2 regions of the Streptomyces sp. NPDC101194 genome follow, and region 1 is predicted to be linked to the other one. Evidence: predicted binding sites of a transcription regulator. Region 1 holds the regulator's gene; the other holds the start of a gene.
What was found. Region 1 encodes HrcA, which represses chaperone genes, less so after heat shock. Its sites were predicted from a motif close to TTNGCACTCNGNNNNNCNGAGTGCNAA; they were not measured.

Region 1 (7,324 bases):
GATCCGTCCGCCGGGCCCGTACGCGAGGGAGCCGACCGGCCCGTACGGCAGGGTCCGCGCGGGACCGCCGTCGACCGGGACGGCCCTGGCCCAGCTGCGCCGCATCGACGCCTGCCCCTGGGCGCTGATGACCAGTACGTCGCCCTCGGGCGTCCAGCCGCGGACGGAGGTCCGGGCGTCGCCCCAGTACGTGAGCCGCTCGGAGGGGCCGCCGTCCACCGGCGCGATGTGAACCTCCGGGGCCCCGTCCCGGGTGGACGTCCAGGCGACCCGGGTTCCGTCGGGAGATATCCGTGGGTTGGTGACCGGTCGGTTGTCGGCGCTGGCACGCCAGGCGCGGCCGCCGTCCAGCGGCGCCAGCCAGACATCGTCCTCGGCGGTGAAGGCGATCACATCACCCTGGACATGGGGGTATCGGAGGTAGGCAGGCTGCGTCACACCGATCACCCTAGGCCGCGGGCGTGCTCCGCGGAACCGAGTTGGCCGGACTCCGCCGGGCGGCCGGACGGCGGGCGCGATCACTTGCCCCGGGGCGCCTCGGTCACCGTGACCGTCACGGTGACCGTCGGCCGGGCGCCGCCGTTGCCGCCGCCGAGGGGCGGGTTCACGGCAACGGCCGACGGGGCGGCGTTGCAGTCGCCGAGCACATCTGCCCGGAAAACGACCTTCCCGGCAGCCTTCCCGGTCAGATCCCCGCGCACGCAACGCTCGTCGAGCGCCTGGGTCACCTGGCCTGCGATCGTGATGGCCTTGCCCTGGCCGGTCCTCCCGGTGCAGTCGACGTCCGCGATCCGGCGCGCGGAGGCGGAGGGCGACGCGATCTTGATCCGGTCCCCCACCACGTCGGCCGTGCAGCTGAGCCACTGGACATCGACCCCGTTGCGCTCCAGGGCGCTGGTGCCGGTCCGGTCGGTGGTCACGGCGATGGATGCGGAGTTCAACTCGCCCGCGGGTTCACAGGCCACGACACCTGCGACCGCCGCGCCCGCGAGTGCGGACGCGGCCAGAAAGCGACGGATACTTCCCTGACCCCATGCCCTTGATGTCCCCATACGGGCAGCTTCCCACCGTTCCCCCGCGGGGCGGTAGACGGCTTGCGGACACATCAGGGGCGGCTCCGGCGCACGAAAGGGGGCTTGGACGGGTCGGTCTCACGACCAGCGGCCGGTGCGCCCCAGCAGCAGTGCCGTTGCCGCCGTACCGGCCGTCGAGGTGCGCAGGACGCTCGTGCCGAGCCGGCAGATCCGGGCGCCCGCCGCGGCGAAGGCCTCCAGTTCGTCCGGTGAGACCCCGCCCTCGGGGCCGACGACCAGCACGATCTCGCCCTGGGTGGGGAGTTGGGCGGTGGCCAGCGGCTCGCTGTCGTACCCCCGCTCCTCGTGCAGGACGGCGGCGAAGTCCGCCGTGGCCACGAGCGCGGCGACCTGTCTGGTCGTCAGTGCGTCCGCGACCTCGGGAAAGCGGACCCGGCGCGACTGCTTGCCCGCCTCCCGGGCGGTGTTGCGCCATTTCGCCAGGGACTTGAGGCCGCGGTCGCCCTTCCACTGCGTGATGCAGCGCGATGCCTGCCAGGGCACGATCGCGTCGACACCGGTCTCCGTCATCGTCTCGACGGCGACCTCGCCGCGGTCGCCCTTGGGCAGGGCCTGGACGACGGTGACACGGGGTGCGGGCCGGGGCTCCTCGTGGACGGCGACCAGGTCGGTGACCACGAGCCGGTCCTTTCCCTCGGCGGCCCTGACGACGCCCTCCGTCCAACGGCCGTGGCCGTCCGTCAGCACGACGTCCTCACCCGCGCGCAGCCGCTTCACCGACACGGCGTGGCGGCCCTCGGCCCCTTCCAGGACGAACTCGGGCCCGTCGGGAACCTGTTCGACGACGAAGACCGGTGCGGTCACTGCGTACTCCCTGTGCTCACTGCCGTCCGTGCGGCGTCCAGTTCTTCGGCGAGCAGGCCGACCAGCCGGCCGGCCGGCAGCTCGCGTGCCATCCGATGCCCCTGCCCCGCCCATAGCGCCATGCCCTGGGCGTCCCCGGCCCTGGCCGCCGCCTTGCGCAGGCCGGCGGTCAGATGGTGGACCTGCGGGTAGGCGGCCGGGGCGTACGGACCGTGCTCACGCATGAAACGGTTGACCAGGCCCCGGGCCGGGCGACCGGAGAACGCCCGGGTCAGGGCGGTCCGTACGAACAGCGGATTGGTCAGTGCCTGCTTGTGCAGCAGATGCGCCCCGGACTCGGGGCAGACGAGGAAGGCCGTGCCGAGCTGCGCCGCCTCCGCGCCCGCGGCGAGCACCGCGGCGATCTGCGATCCGCGCATCAGCCCGCCCGTGGCGATGATCGGCACCTGTACCGTCTCGCGGACCTGGGCCACCAGGGAGAGCAGTCCTATCCCCGTGCCGTCGGTCTGCGGGTCGTCCCGGTGGGTGGACTGGTGGCCGCCCGCCTCCATGCCCTGGACGCAGACCGCGTCGGCACCCGCCCACTGCGCGGCCTGGGCCTCCTCGGGCGTGGTGACCGTCACCACCGTGCAGGTGCCGACTCCGGCGAACGCGTCGAGGGTGTCGCGGGTCGGGCAGCCGAAGGTGAAGGAGACGGCCGGGACCGGGTCCTCCAGGAGGATGGCGAGTTTCGCCTCGTAGCCGTCGTCGCCGCCGCCGGAGTCCGGGTCGCCGAGCGGGGTCTCGTACCACGCGGCCTCACCGGCGAGCTGGTGCCGGTACACCTCGACGGCGCTCGGGTCGGCGAGCCCCGGCTGCGGCATGAAGAGGTTGACGCCGAAGGGCTGACCGGTCAGCCCGCGCAGCTGCTTGATCTCGTTGTACATGCCGTCCGCGGTCTTGTACCCGGCGGCGAGGAAACCCAGCCCGCCCGCCTCGGCGACGGCGGCGACGAGCTGCGGACAGGACGCCCCACCCGCCATCGGGGCCTGCACGATCGGATACCGGCAGAGATCGGTCAACACGGATGACATGACCGCATCGTGTCACGTCCCGCACGCCTCGGCGTGCGCGGCCTGCGGTCCATTTTGCCCTTAAACGCCGGACGGGCCCGGTGAGCGAGCCCGTCCGGCGGTCAGGAACGGTGTGCGGGGACCGTCAGCGGCCGTTGAAGGCGTCCTTCAGCCGGGAGAAGAGCCCCTGCTGTCCGGGCTGGAACTGGCCGGTGGGCCGCTCCTCTCCGCGCATCTTCGCCAGGTCCCGCAACAGTCGTTCCTGCTCCGGATCCAGCTTCGTCGGGGTCATCACCTCGACGTGCACGATCAGATCGCCGCGCCCGCCGCCCCGCAGATGCGTGATGCCGCGTCCGTGCAACGGGACGGACTGGCCGGACTGGGTGCCGGGTCTGATGTCGACCTCCTCCAGTCCGTCGAGCGTCTCCAGCGGCACCTTGGTGCCGAGCGCGCCCGCCGTCATGGGGATGGTGACCGTGCAGTGCAGATCGTCGCCGCGGCGCTGGAACACCGGGTGCGGCAGCTCGTGGATCTCCACGTAGAGATCGCCGGCCGGGCCGCCGCCGGGGCCGACCTCGCCCTCGCCCGCGAGCTGGATGCGCGTGCCGTTGTCGACACCTGCGGGGATCTTCACGGTGAGTGTGCGCCGCGAGCGGATGCGGCCGTCGCCGGCACACTCCGGGCAGGGGGTCGGCACGACCGTGCCGAAGCCCTGGCACTGCGGGCAGGGCCGCGAGGTCATGACCTGGCCCAGGAAGGACCGGGTGACCTGGGAGACCTCACCGCGGCCGCGACACATGTCACAGGTCTGGGCGGAGGTGCCGGGCGCGGCGCCCTCGCCGTTGCAGGTCGCGCAGACGACGGCCGTGTCGACCTGGATGTCCTTGGTGGTGCCGAACGCGGCCTCTGCCAGGTCGATCTCCAGCCGGATCATCGCGTCCTGACCGCGCCGGGTGCGCGAACGGGGTCCGCGCTGCGACGACGTGCCGAAGAACGCGTCCATGATGTCGGAGAAGTTGCCGAAGCCGCCCTGTCCGAATCCGCCCGCGCCACCGCCGCCGGAGGCGGACAGCGGGTCGCCGCCGAGGTCGTAGACCTGCTTCTTCTGCGGGTCCGACAGCACCTCGTAGGCGGCGTTGATCTCCTTGAACCGCTCCTGGGTCTTCGGATCGGGGTTCACATCCGGATGCAGCTCACGGGCGAGCCGCCGGAATGCCTTCTTGATCTCGTCCTGAGATGCGTCGCGGCGTACGCCGAGTACGGCGTAGTAGTCCGTGGCCACTTACGACTCCGCCAGGATCTGTCCGACGTAACGTGCCACTGCGCGTACCGCTCCCATCGTTCCGGGGTAGTCCATGCGGGTCGGTCCGACCACGCCGAGTTTGGCGACTGCCTCGTCGCCCGAACCGTAGCCGACCGCGACGACGGACGTGGAGTTGAGGCCCTCGTGGGCGTTCTCGTGCCCGATCCGTACGGTCATGCCCGAGTCCTTGGCCTCGCCGAGCAGCTTCAGCAGCACGACCTGCTCCTCCAATGCCTCCAGCACCGGCCGGATCATCACGGGGAAGTCGTGCCCGAACCGGGTGAGGTTGGAGGTGCCGCCGATCATCAGCCGCTCCTCCGTCTCCTCGACGAGGGTTTCGAGCAGGGTGGAGAGCACGGTGGACACGGTTCCCCGGTCCTCGCTCTCGAAGGATTCCGGCAGGTCCTGCACCAGCTGCGGGACGTCCGTGAAGCGGCGCCCGACGACCCGGCTGTTGAGCCGGGCCCGCAGATCGGCGAGAGAGGTCTCACCGAACGGAGCGGGGCAGTCGATCATGCGCTGTTCGACCCGGCCGGTGTCCGTGATCAGCACGAGCATCAGCCGGGCGGACGCCAGCGAGAGCAGTTCCACATGCCGCACCGTGGACCGGGTCAGCGAGGGGTACTGCACGATGGCGACCTGCCGGGTCAGCTGCGCGAGCAGCCGAACGGTGCGGCCCACGACGTCGTCGAGGTCGACAGCGCCGTCGAGGAAGTTGTGAATGGCGCGACGTTCCGGCGACGAGAGGGGCTTGACGCCCGCGAGCTTGTCGACGAAGAGCCGGTAGCCCTTGTCCGTCGGGATGCGTCCCGCGCTGGTGTGGGGCTGGGCGATGAAGCCCTCGTCCTCCAGCACCGCCATGTCGTTGCGGACGGTGGCCGGGGAGACCCCCAGCTTGTGCCGTTCGGTGAGCGCCTTGGAGCCGACGGGCTCCTCGGTGCCGACATAGTCCTGGACGATGGCGCGCAGCACTTCGAGTCTGCGTTCGCTGAGCATCGCGCACACCTCCAGCTGTGTTTCCTCGGTGGTTCTCGGGCCGTTCCTGTTTCTTTCCCAGGAATCCTCCTGGCACTCTGTCGATGTGAGTGCCAGCAACCCCCCGGCCAGTGTACGGCGGACGAGTGGGGGCCTAGCAAGGGCGACCGGCCACCCTGCCGCGATACCGTGCAGGTCTTTTGCGGATAGCGTCGCGGTATGAACGCCTCTTGGGAAGAGTTCGGCTGGGAGCGACTCGGTCACGGAGTGGGCCGGCGGCGGCTTCCCGGGTGGGATGCGACGGTCGCGCTGGTGGCCGGAACGGACGGCGCGCTGCTCTACGACACCGGATCGACGCTCCGCGAGGGGGCACAGGTGCGGGCCCAGGCACAGGCCCTGCTGGGTCGGAGGGTGACGCATATCGCACTCAGCCACCCCCATTTCGACCATGTGCTCGGCACCGCGGCCTTCTCCGGCGCCGAGGTGTACGGAGCGGTCGGCATGGCCGGTCTCCTGGAGCGCGGGGCGGACGAGCTGTGCTCCGACGCGGTGCGCCACGGGGTGCCCGAGCACGACGCGGTGGAGGCCGCCGGTGTGCTGGTGGCGCCTCAACACGAGGTGTGCGGCGAGTGGACCCTCGATCTGGGCGGCGGCCGTCAGGTGCTGCTGGTGAACATGGGCCCCGCCCACAGCGGCCAGGATCTGGTGGCCCTCGTCCCCGGCTCCCCGACGGTGGTGCTCTGCGGCGACCTGGTCGAGGAGTCCGGCGAACCGCAGGCGGGCCCGGACGCGGCGCCTTCCCGTTGGCCGGCCGCGCTGGACCGGCTGCTGGCGCTCGGCGGCGAGGACGCGGTGTACGTCCCGGGACACGGGGCGGTGGTGGACGCGGCGTTCGTCAGGGCCCAGCGCGACCGGCTGGCCGCCCTCTTCGGCGTGTCGTGAGGTGTTGTCGTCCTATCGTCGTCCGATGCGCAGCTACCAGCCGGACCTGACCCCGCCGTGGAAGAGGTCCGCCCCCGTTCCCGAGGTCCCCGCCGAGCCCGATCTGGTCGTGGAGGAGGTCTCCACCGGATTCTGCGGTGCGGTGATCCGCTGCGAGAAGACGGCCCAGGGGCCGACCGTGACCCTGGAGGACCGTTTCGGCAAGCACCGGGTGTTCCCGATGGAGCCGCGCGGCTTCCTGCTGGAGGGCCGGGTGGTCACGCTGGTACGCCCGTCGGCCGCCGGTCCCGTGCGTCCCACGCGTACGGCCTCGGGATCGGTCGCGGTCCCCGGGGCGCGCGCCCGGGTGGCGCGGGCGGGCCGGATCTATGTGGAGGGACGCCACGACGCGGAACTGGTCGAACGGGTCTGGGGCGACGACCTGCGGATCGAGGGCGTGGTCGTCGAGTACCTGGAGGGCATCGACGACCTCCCGGCCATCGTGCGCGAGTTCTCGCCCGGCCCGGACGCCAGGCTCGGCGTCCTGGTCGACCACCTGGTCCCCGGCTCCAAGGAGTCCAGGATCGCGGACCTGGTCTCTGACGCGGACGTCCTGGTGGTCGGCCACCCCTACATCGACGTGTGGGAGGCGGTGAAGCCGTCGTCCGTGGGCATTCCGGCATGGCCGGTGGTGCCGCGCGGCCAGGACTGGAAGACGGGCGTGTGCCGCTCGCTGGGCTGGCCGGAGAACACGGGGGCGGCCTGGCAGCGGATCCTTTCCACGGTGCGCTCGTACCGGGACCTGGAACCGGCACTGCTGGGCTCGGTGGAGCATCTGATCGACTTCGTGACGGCGCCGCCCGAGTAGCTCCTCCGAGGGCCGGGGTCGGAGCCCGGCCCCGCTCCGCCCCTCAGTCCACCAGGTCCCGCACCACCGCGTCCGCCAGCAGCCTCCCGCGCAGGGTGAGCACCGCCCGCCCCTCCTCGTACGGCCCGCGTTCCAGCAGCCCGTCCTCCACCGCCCGCCCCGCCGCGGCCAGCCCCGCCGGTGCCAGCAGCGCCAGCGGGCAGCCGTCCACGAGCCGCAGCTCCAAAAGGATCCGCTCGACCCGGCGGTCCTCCGCGGTGAGGATCTCGCGCCCGGCGCCGGGCGACCGCCCCTCGGCCAGGGCCTG
Region 2 (7,324 bases), on a different contig from region 1:
TGCGCGGGACGAAGCCGTTCTCGCCGCGCTCGAACTGCGTGAGCGAAGGCCGCACCAAGTGGCCGCGGGACAGCCGGAGCTGGGCGGTCCGGTAGATCGCCGCCGCCATCCGGCCGAGCGCCTGCCCGTCCTGGTGGCGGTGTCTGCGGACCCCCACGTCCACCTGGGCCAGCGCGTCCAGGCCCACCGTGTGCAGCGCGTCGACCAGGAGGCCCAGTTCCACCCCGTAACCGACGGGAAAGGGCAGTTGTTCGAGGAGCGAGCGGCGCGCCGCGTACTCGCCGCCCAGCGGCTGGACGAAACCGGCCAGCCGCGGCCAGTGCAGATTGAGCAGCGGCCGGGCCACCAGCTCGGTCACCCGGCCGCCCTGCCCCGCCGTGTCGCCGAGCGGGCGGTCGTACATCGCCTTGACGAACCGCACGTCCGGGTCGGTCAGCAGCGGGCCGACGATGCCGGAGACGAAGTCGGCCGAGAATTCCTTCAGATCGGCGTCGACGAAACAGACGATGTCCCCGCCGGTCACCAGGAGCGACCGCCACAGCACCTCGCCCTTGCCGGGCACGGCCGGTATCCGCGGGAGTATGTCGTCGCGGTGCACCACCCGCGCACCGGCCTCCCGGGCCACCTTCGCCGTGGCGTCCGTGGAACCGGAATCGATCACCACGAGCTCGTCGACCAGCTGGACCTTCTCCATCAGCTCGCGCCGGATCGTCGTGACTATCTCGCCGACCGTCGCTTCCTCGTCGAGCGCGGGCAGCACGACGCTCACGCTTCCGCGACGCGGGTCCCGGGCCTTGGCGGCGAGGAGCCGGTCCAGCGGGCGGTCGGCGGCCGACCAGGAACGCCTGGCCAGCCAGCTTTCGACCTCTTCCAGCACGGTCGATACTCCCTGTATGTGATCCATCTCGCGGTTCGGACGACTATCTCAACTGTCCGGTGCTTCGGTTACAGTCTTGAACAACGCGGACGGCCGTCGCATGTCGGGGTCGGTCCGCCGATAAATGCCTGGATCGGAGATCCAGTGCCACAGCGCTCATCCAGAGGGACTGAGGGAACGGCCCGTTGAAGTCCCGGCAACCCTCCTGCCGACCGCGAGGTCAGGTGGGGAAGGTGCCAATTCCGTCTCGTGGCGAAACGCGCCGCGAGGAAGATGAGGAGAAAGGGCCTCGCCTCCATGGCTGCGCAGACCGTTGCAGTAAGCACCGATTCTTCCACCGACGCCGTCGACCTCGGCCCCGCCGCGGCGCTTTCCTGCCGCGAGTGCGGCGAGCGTTTCGAACTCGGCCCCATTTTCGCCTGCGCGACCTGTTTCGGGCCGCTCGAAGTGGCGTACGACCTGCCCACCGGCTCTCCCGACGAGCTGAGGAAGCGCATCGAGGCCGGGCCGAACAACATCTGGCGCTACGCGCCGCTGCTGCCGGTCCCCGCCGATGTCGCGGACAAGCCCAACATCAACCCCGGTTTCACCAAGCTGGTCAAGGCCGACAACCTCGCCCGCGAGCTGGGCGTCACCGGCGGCCTGTACGTCAAGGACGACTCCGGCAACCCGACGCACTCCTTCAAGGACCGCGTCGTCGCCATCGCCGTCGAGGCCGCCCGCGCCTTCGGTTTCACCACCCTCTCCTGCTCCTCCACCGGCAACCTCGCCGGTGCGGTGGGTGCCGCGGCAGCCCGCGCCGGCTTCCGCTCCTGCGTGTTCATCCCGCACGACCTGGAGCAGGGCAAGGTCGTCATGGCCGCGGTGTACGGCGGTGAGCTGGTCGGCATCGAGGGCAACTACGACGACGTCAACCGCTTCTGCTCGGAGCTCATCGGCGACCCGCTCGGCGAGGGCTGGGGCTTCGTCAACGTCAACCTGCGCCCGTACTACGGCGAGGGCTCCAAGACCCTGGCGTACGAGATCTGTGAGCAGCTCGGCTGGCGGCTGCCCGACCAGATCGTCATCCCGATCGCGTCCGGCTCGCAGCTCACGAAGATCGACAAGGGCCTGCAGGAGCTGATCAGGCTCGGACTCGTCGAGGACAAGCCGTACAAGATCTTCGGCGCCCAGGCCGAGGGCTGCTCCCCGGTCTCCACCGCCTTCAAGGCCGGTCACGACGTCGTGCGGCCCCAGAAGCCGAACACCATCGCCAAGTCCCTGGCCATCGGCAACCCGGCCGACGGCCCGTACGTCCTGGACATCGCCCGCCGTACCGGCGGCGCGGTCGAGGACGTCGACGACGAGCAGGTCGTCGACGCGATCAAGCTGCTGGCGCGCACCGAGGGCATCTTCGCGGAGACGGCCGGCGGGGTGACGGTCGGCGTGACGAAGAAGCTGATCGAGGCCGGTCTGCTGGACCCGGCACTGACCACCGTCGTCCTCAACACGGGCGACGGTCTCAAGACCCTGGACGCGGTGGCCGCCACCTCGCAGGCGACCGCGACGATCCGGCCGAGCCTGGACGCGTTCCGCGCCGCCGGCCTCGCCACCAGCTGACCACCCGAGACCGAAGGAAGGCACCCGCCATGAGCGTCAAGGTCCGTATCCCCACCATCCTCCGCACCTACACGGGCGGCCAGGCCGAGGTCCCGGCCGAGGGCTCGACCCTCTCCCAGGTCATCGAGTCCCTGGAGCAGAACCACCCGGGCATCGCCGCCCGTGTCCTGGACGACCAGGGCAAGCTGCGCCGCTTCGTGAACGTGTACGTCAACGACGACGACGTGCGCTTCGAGAGCGGTCTGGAGACGGCGACGCCGGACGGCGCCGGAATCTCGATCATCCCGGCCGTCGCGGGCGGCTGCTGATCCTGCTGCCCGACTGCACAGCGTTATGTGAATTGCCCCCTCCGCGAGAGAAGCGGAGGGGGCAATTCTGCATGGTTGAGCGGGGTACAGTGTGGGAAGTCCCCCCAGCTGCCCGTGCCGCCCGCATATGAGAATGCGCCTGGTCGCGACAAGATGCAGCCAAAGTGTCGGATCTCCTTGCGTCATAAGTCACCTTTGCCCGGCCCGACTTGCCCGGGAATCCCATGAATTCCCCATATTCGGGCGTTCGGCGCTGCCCAGAATTCTCGTCCGATTGACCTGTTGCAGAGGGCAGTTGGGCAGATACATTCAGCCGCGGTCGACGCGTTCCGGCGCACGCACCCTCTCCTGTCGGAGGGTGAGTTCTGACCCGGGTCCGCGAAGTGCGGTCCTGCGCAAGGGCCAGTAATAGGGGAGTTAGGCATGGCTCAGGGCACCGTCAAGTGGTTCAACGCGGAGAAGGGGTACGGCTTCATCGCGGTCGACGGTGGTGCGGATGTTTTCGTCCACTACAGCGCGATCCAGATGGACGGGTACCGCACCCTTGAAGAGGGTCAGCGAGTTGAGTTCGAGATCTCGCAGGGCCAGAAGGGGCCGCAGGCGGACATGGTCAAGCTCGCCGTCGGCTGAGCTCGACGCGGTCGGCCAACGACACCACTCACGCACGGAGGGCCCGTACCCCAGGGGTACGGGCCCTCCGCGCGTCCGTGTACGGGTCCTCCGCGCGGAGTCGTCGTTGTCCGCATCCGGAGGGGGACGCTTGCACTCTCGGGGGTCGAGTGCTAATCATTGGCGTTAGCACTCTCCAGGTGAGAGTGACAGAACTTGGACCGGGCCGGTGAGGCCCGCAGGTCCGGTGGGGCAAGGAACCACCGGTCACGCAGGCCGTCCGTCGCGGGCGCCACTCGGTCCGGAGAAATCCACCCCTGTCCGGGAGGACCACTTCACATGGCCAAGATCATCGCGTTCGACGAGGAGGCCCGGCGCGGTCTCGAGCGCGGCATGAACCAGCTCGCCGACGCCGTCAAGGTCACCCTTGGCCCCAAGGGTCGCAACGTCGTCCTTGAGAAGAAGTGGGGCGCCCCCACGATCACCAACGATGGTGTTTCCATCGCCAAGGAGATCGAGCTGGAGGACCCGTACGAGAAGATCGGTGCGGAGCTGGTCAAGGAGGTCGCCAAGAAGACGGACGACGTCGCCGGCGACGGTACGACCACCGCCACCGTTCTCGCCCAGGCTCTCGTCCGCGAGGGTCTGCGCAACGTCGCCGCGGGTGCCAACCCGATGGCCCTCAAGCGGGGTATCGAGAAGGCCGTCGAGGCCGTCTCCGCCGCCCTCCTGGAGCAGGCCAAGGACGTGGAGACCAAGGAGCAGATCGCTTCGACCGCCTCCATCTCCGCCGCCGACACCCAGATCGGCGAGCTCATCGCCGAGGCCATGGACAAGGTCGGCAAGGAAGGCGTCATCACCGTCGAGGAGTCCCAGACCTTCGGTCTGGAGCTGGAGCTCACCGAGGGTATGCGCTTCGACAAGGGCTACATCTCGGCGTACTTCGCCACCGACATGGAGCGCATGGAGTCGTCCCTCGACGACCCGTACATCCTGATCGTGAACTCCAAGGTCAGCAACGTGAAGGACCTCCTTCCGCTGCTGGAGAAGGTCATGCAGTCCGGCAAGCCGCTGCTGATCATCGCCGAGGACGTCGAGGGCGAGGCCCTGTCGACCCTGGTCGTCAACAAGATCCGTGGCACCTTCAAGTCCGTCGCCGTCAAGGCCCCGGGCTTCGGTGACCGCCGCAAGGCCATGCTCGGCGACATCGCCATCCTCACCGGTGGCACCGTCATCTCCGAGGAGGTCGGCCTCAAGCTGGAGAACGCCGGTCTCGACCTGCTCGGCCGCGCCCGCAAGGTCGTCATCACCAAGGACGAGACCACGATCGTCGACGGTGCCGGTGACAGCGACCAGGTCCAGGGTCGCGTCAACCAGATCCGCGCCGAGATCGAGAACTCCGACTCGGACTACGACCGCGAGAAGCTCCAGGAGCGCCTCGCGAAGCTGGCCGGCGGCGTGGCCGTCATCAAGGCCGGTGCCGCGACCGAGGTCGAGCTCAAGGAGCGCAAGCACCGCATCGAGGACGCGGTGCGCAACGCCAAGGCCGCCGTCGAGGAGGGCATCGTCGCCGGTGGCGGCGTGGCTCTGCTCCAGGCCTCGGCCGTCTTCGAGAAGCTGGAGCTCTCGGGTGACGAGGCGACCGGCGCCAACGCCGTCAAGCTGGCGCTGGAGGCCCCGCTGAAGCAGATCGCCGTCAACGGTGGTCTCGAGGGCGGCGTCGTCGTCGAGAAGGTGCGCAACCTGGCCGTCGGCCACGGTCTGAACGCCGCGACCGGCGAGTACGTCGACATGATCGCCGAGGGCATTCTCGACCCGGCGAAGGTCACGCGCTCCGCCCTGCAGAACGCCGCGTCCATCGCCGCGCTGTTCCTCACCACCGAGGCCGTCATCGCCGACAAGCCGGAGAAGGCCGCCGCGGCCGCTCCGGGCGGCATGCCGGGCGGTGACATGGACTTCTGATCCTGACGGATCGGTAGTTCCGGCACAGCTTTGCCGCATCGGCCCCTGGGACCAGCTGGTCCCGGGGGCCGATGTCGTTTCCGGGGTGGGGACGGTGCCTGCGCGCCCTGAGGGCTGTCCCGACATCCCCTGTGGATCAGCGTGCGAAGACCATTTCCGGGAAGCGTGCCGAGGGCCCGTGCAGCAGACGGTCGTCGTGCCCGCGCAGCCACCGGTCGAAGAACGACGCCAGGTACGCACGGTTCGCGGCCGTCGCGCGGTGCGGCGGCACCGTCCCGATCGCTCCCGTGAGCCCGCCCTCCGGAACCGCGCCCTGCCGGGCCAGCCGGGGCAGCAGCACCTCGGCGTCCGTGTACGTGGCGTGCCGCGAGCCGGTCAGCGTCACATCGGCCTTCCAGCCGCGGGTGTTCGCCCAGAAGGCAGCCCACGACGGCTGCTGACGGTAGTCGCCCGAGTCCTCGCTCCCGGTCCCCATCAGCAGCAGTGGCCGGTCGAGCCCGTCCAGTGCCACGCTGCTCAGACGGGTGCCGTCGGGCTTCCTCCCGCCGACGTAGTCCATCTCACCGTCCATGTCGACGCCCGCCAGGACGCGTCGGTCGTCGTGCATCGTCTGCGCCGTGGTGAACCCGCCCGCGGACTGGCCGAACATTCCGACCCGGCGCAGATCGAGCGTGCCGGCGAACCGTGTCCGGTTCAGCCGTGCGAGCTCGTCGAGCACGAACCGGCTGTCGGCGACCCGGACCGCCACGACCTTCTCCAGCAGGGCGCTGATCGCCTCCGGGTCGGTCGGCGGCGTCCCGTCGAAGAACCGCATGGTCGCGAGCCGGCCGTCGGGGAACTCGACCTCGGTCGCCTCGTGGGTGTGGTCGATCGTGACGACGGCGTACCCCCGGCTCGCCAGGTCCTCCACGAGCGCGGTGTTCCAGGTGCGCGGGTCGCCGAGTCCGGGGGAGTACAACAGCACGGGGAGCCGCCCGGCCCTGGGGTCGACGGGCGAGTCCCGGTACGCGTGGGTGAGAGTGGCGCCCCAGTCGACGCTCCCGGGAGCCATCCGCAGGTTGAGGGCCGCGGCCCCCTCCGCGCTCCCGAAGTGGGACGCCGCCCCGGGCGTCATCTGCGGCACGGTACGCCCCGTTCCGTACGGCCGGGCCGGGTACCAGAGGCTGACCATCAGCTCCCGGTGGGCGGAGGTGCCCGGCACCCAGGGCTCGGTCCGCGAGCGGTCGACGAGGTGGAGCGCGACGGTTCCGACGGCGAACGGGCCGGTGGGGCGCGGCAGCCCGGCCGTCGGCAGCGAGGAGCGGCGGGCCCGTCCGGCCGCGGCGGCGGGCGACGGCATGGCGCCCGTGGCCAGTAGCGCCGAAGCAGTCACCCCGGTGACGAGCGCCTGACGACGGTTGAGGGTACGGCTGTGGTCGTGCGGGACATCGGTCACGTGAGGCTCCCCGTGGAGGCGCGGTGGACGCCCCCACGATGCCCGCCGGAGCATCGTGGGCGCGTGATACCGCGGTCCCCATTTCGCCATGGAGCCTGGCTCCCCGGTATGACCGGGCGCCGCGACGCCCCGCCCTACGGGAGCCGGTCGAGGAGCCAGGTGCAGAGTTCCTCCGTCACGAGGGTGTGCCCCTCGTTCCGGGACGAGAGCCGGTACTCGTCCAGCCCGCCCTCCTGCGGCGGGAGTTCGGAGATGTTCGTGTAAAGCTCCTCGTCCGTGTCCAGGTCGCGGACGTCGACCGCGCTGACGGCGGGGACGAAGCAGTGCGAACGGATGCGCACGTCCGTCTTGAACCCGAGGACGGGGCTGAGGGCGTTGAAGGCGTCCGCGAGGATGCCGAAGCCTTCCAGCGAGCCGCCGGGGGCGCCGTCGATCGACGGGAGTCCGGACGTGCGCACCTCGTCGGTCTTCGGCGTCACCACCCGCAGCTTCGCGACGCGTTCGTCGTCGCCCGGGGCCTGGGTGTGGAGCTCG

Region 2: the regulator HrcA is predicted to act here: its motif matches at 3,544-3,570, upstream of groL (chaperonin GroEL).

Annotation. Positions count from the first base shown of each region.
Region 1 covers NZ_JBIWOS010000001.1:634,324-641,647, reverse strand. Annotated here, with positions in the region: gene ACIRP2_RS02780 (S41 family peptidase) at 1-438, opposite strand, end outside; gene ACIRP2_RS02775 (hypothetical protein) at 519-1,052, opposite strand; gene ACIRP2_RS02770 (16S rRNA (uracil(1498)-N(3))-methyltransferase) at 1,152-1,898, opposite strand; gene ACIRP2_RS02765 (nitronate monooxygenase) at 1,895-2,971, opposite strand; gene dnaJ (molecular chaperone DnaJ) at 3,096-4,232, opposite strand; gene hrcA (heat-inducible transcriptional repressor HrcA) at 4,233-5,249, opposite strand; gene ACIRP2_RS02750 (MBL fold metallo-hydrolase) at 5,448-6,170, shown strand; gene ACIRP2_RS02745 (DUF3097 domain-containing protein) at 6,196-7,017, shown strand; gene hemW (radical SAM family heme chaperone HemW) at 7,061-7,324, opposite strand, start outside.
Region 2 covers NZ_JBIWOS010000002.1:169,950-177,273, forward strand. Annotated here, with positions in the region: gene ACIRP2_RS07405 (glucosyl-3-phosphoglycerate synthase) at 1-877, opposite strand, end outside; SAM riboswitch class I at 1,031-1,157, shown strand; gene thrC (threonine synthase) at 1,175-2,476, shown strand; gene ACIRP2_RS07415 (MoaD/ThiS family protein) at 2,506-2,784, shown strand; gene ACIRP2_RS07420 (cold-shock protein) at 3,208-3,414, shown strand; gene groL (chaperonin GroEL) at 3,733-5,355, shown strand; gene ACIRP2_RS07430 (alpha/beta hydrolase family protein) at 5,492-6,790, opposite strand; gene ACIRP2_RS07435 (esterase/lipase family protein) at 6,925-7,324, opposite strand, start outside.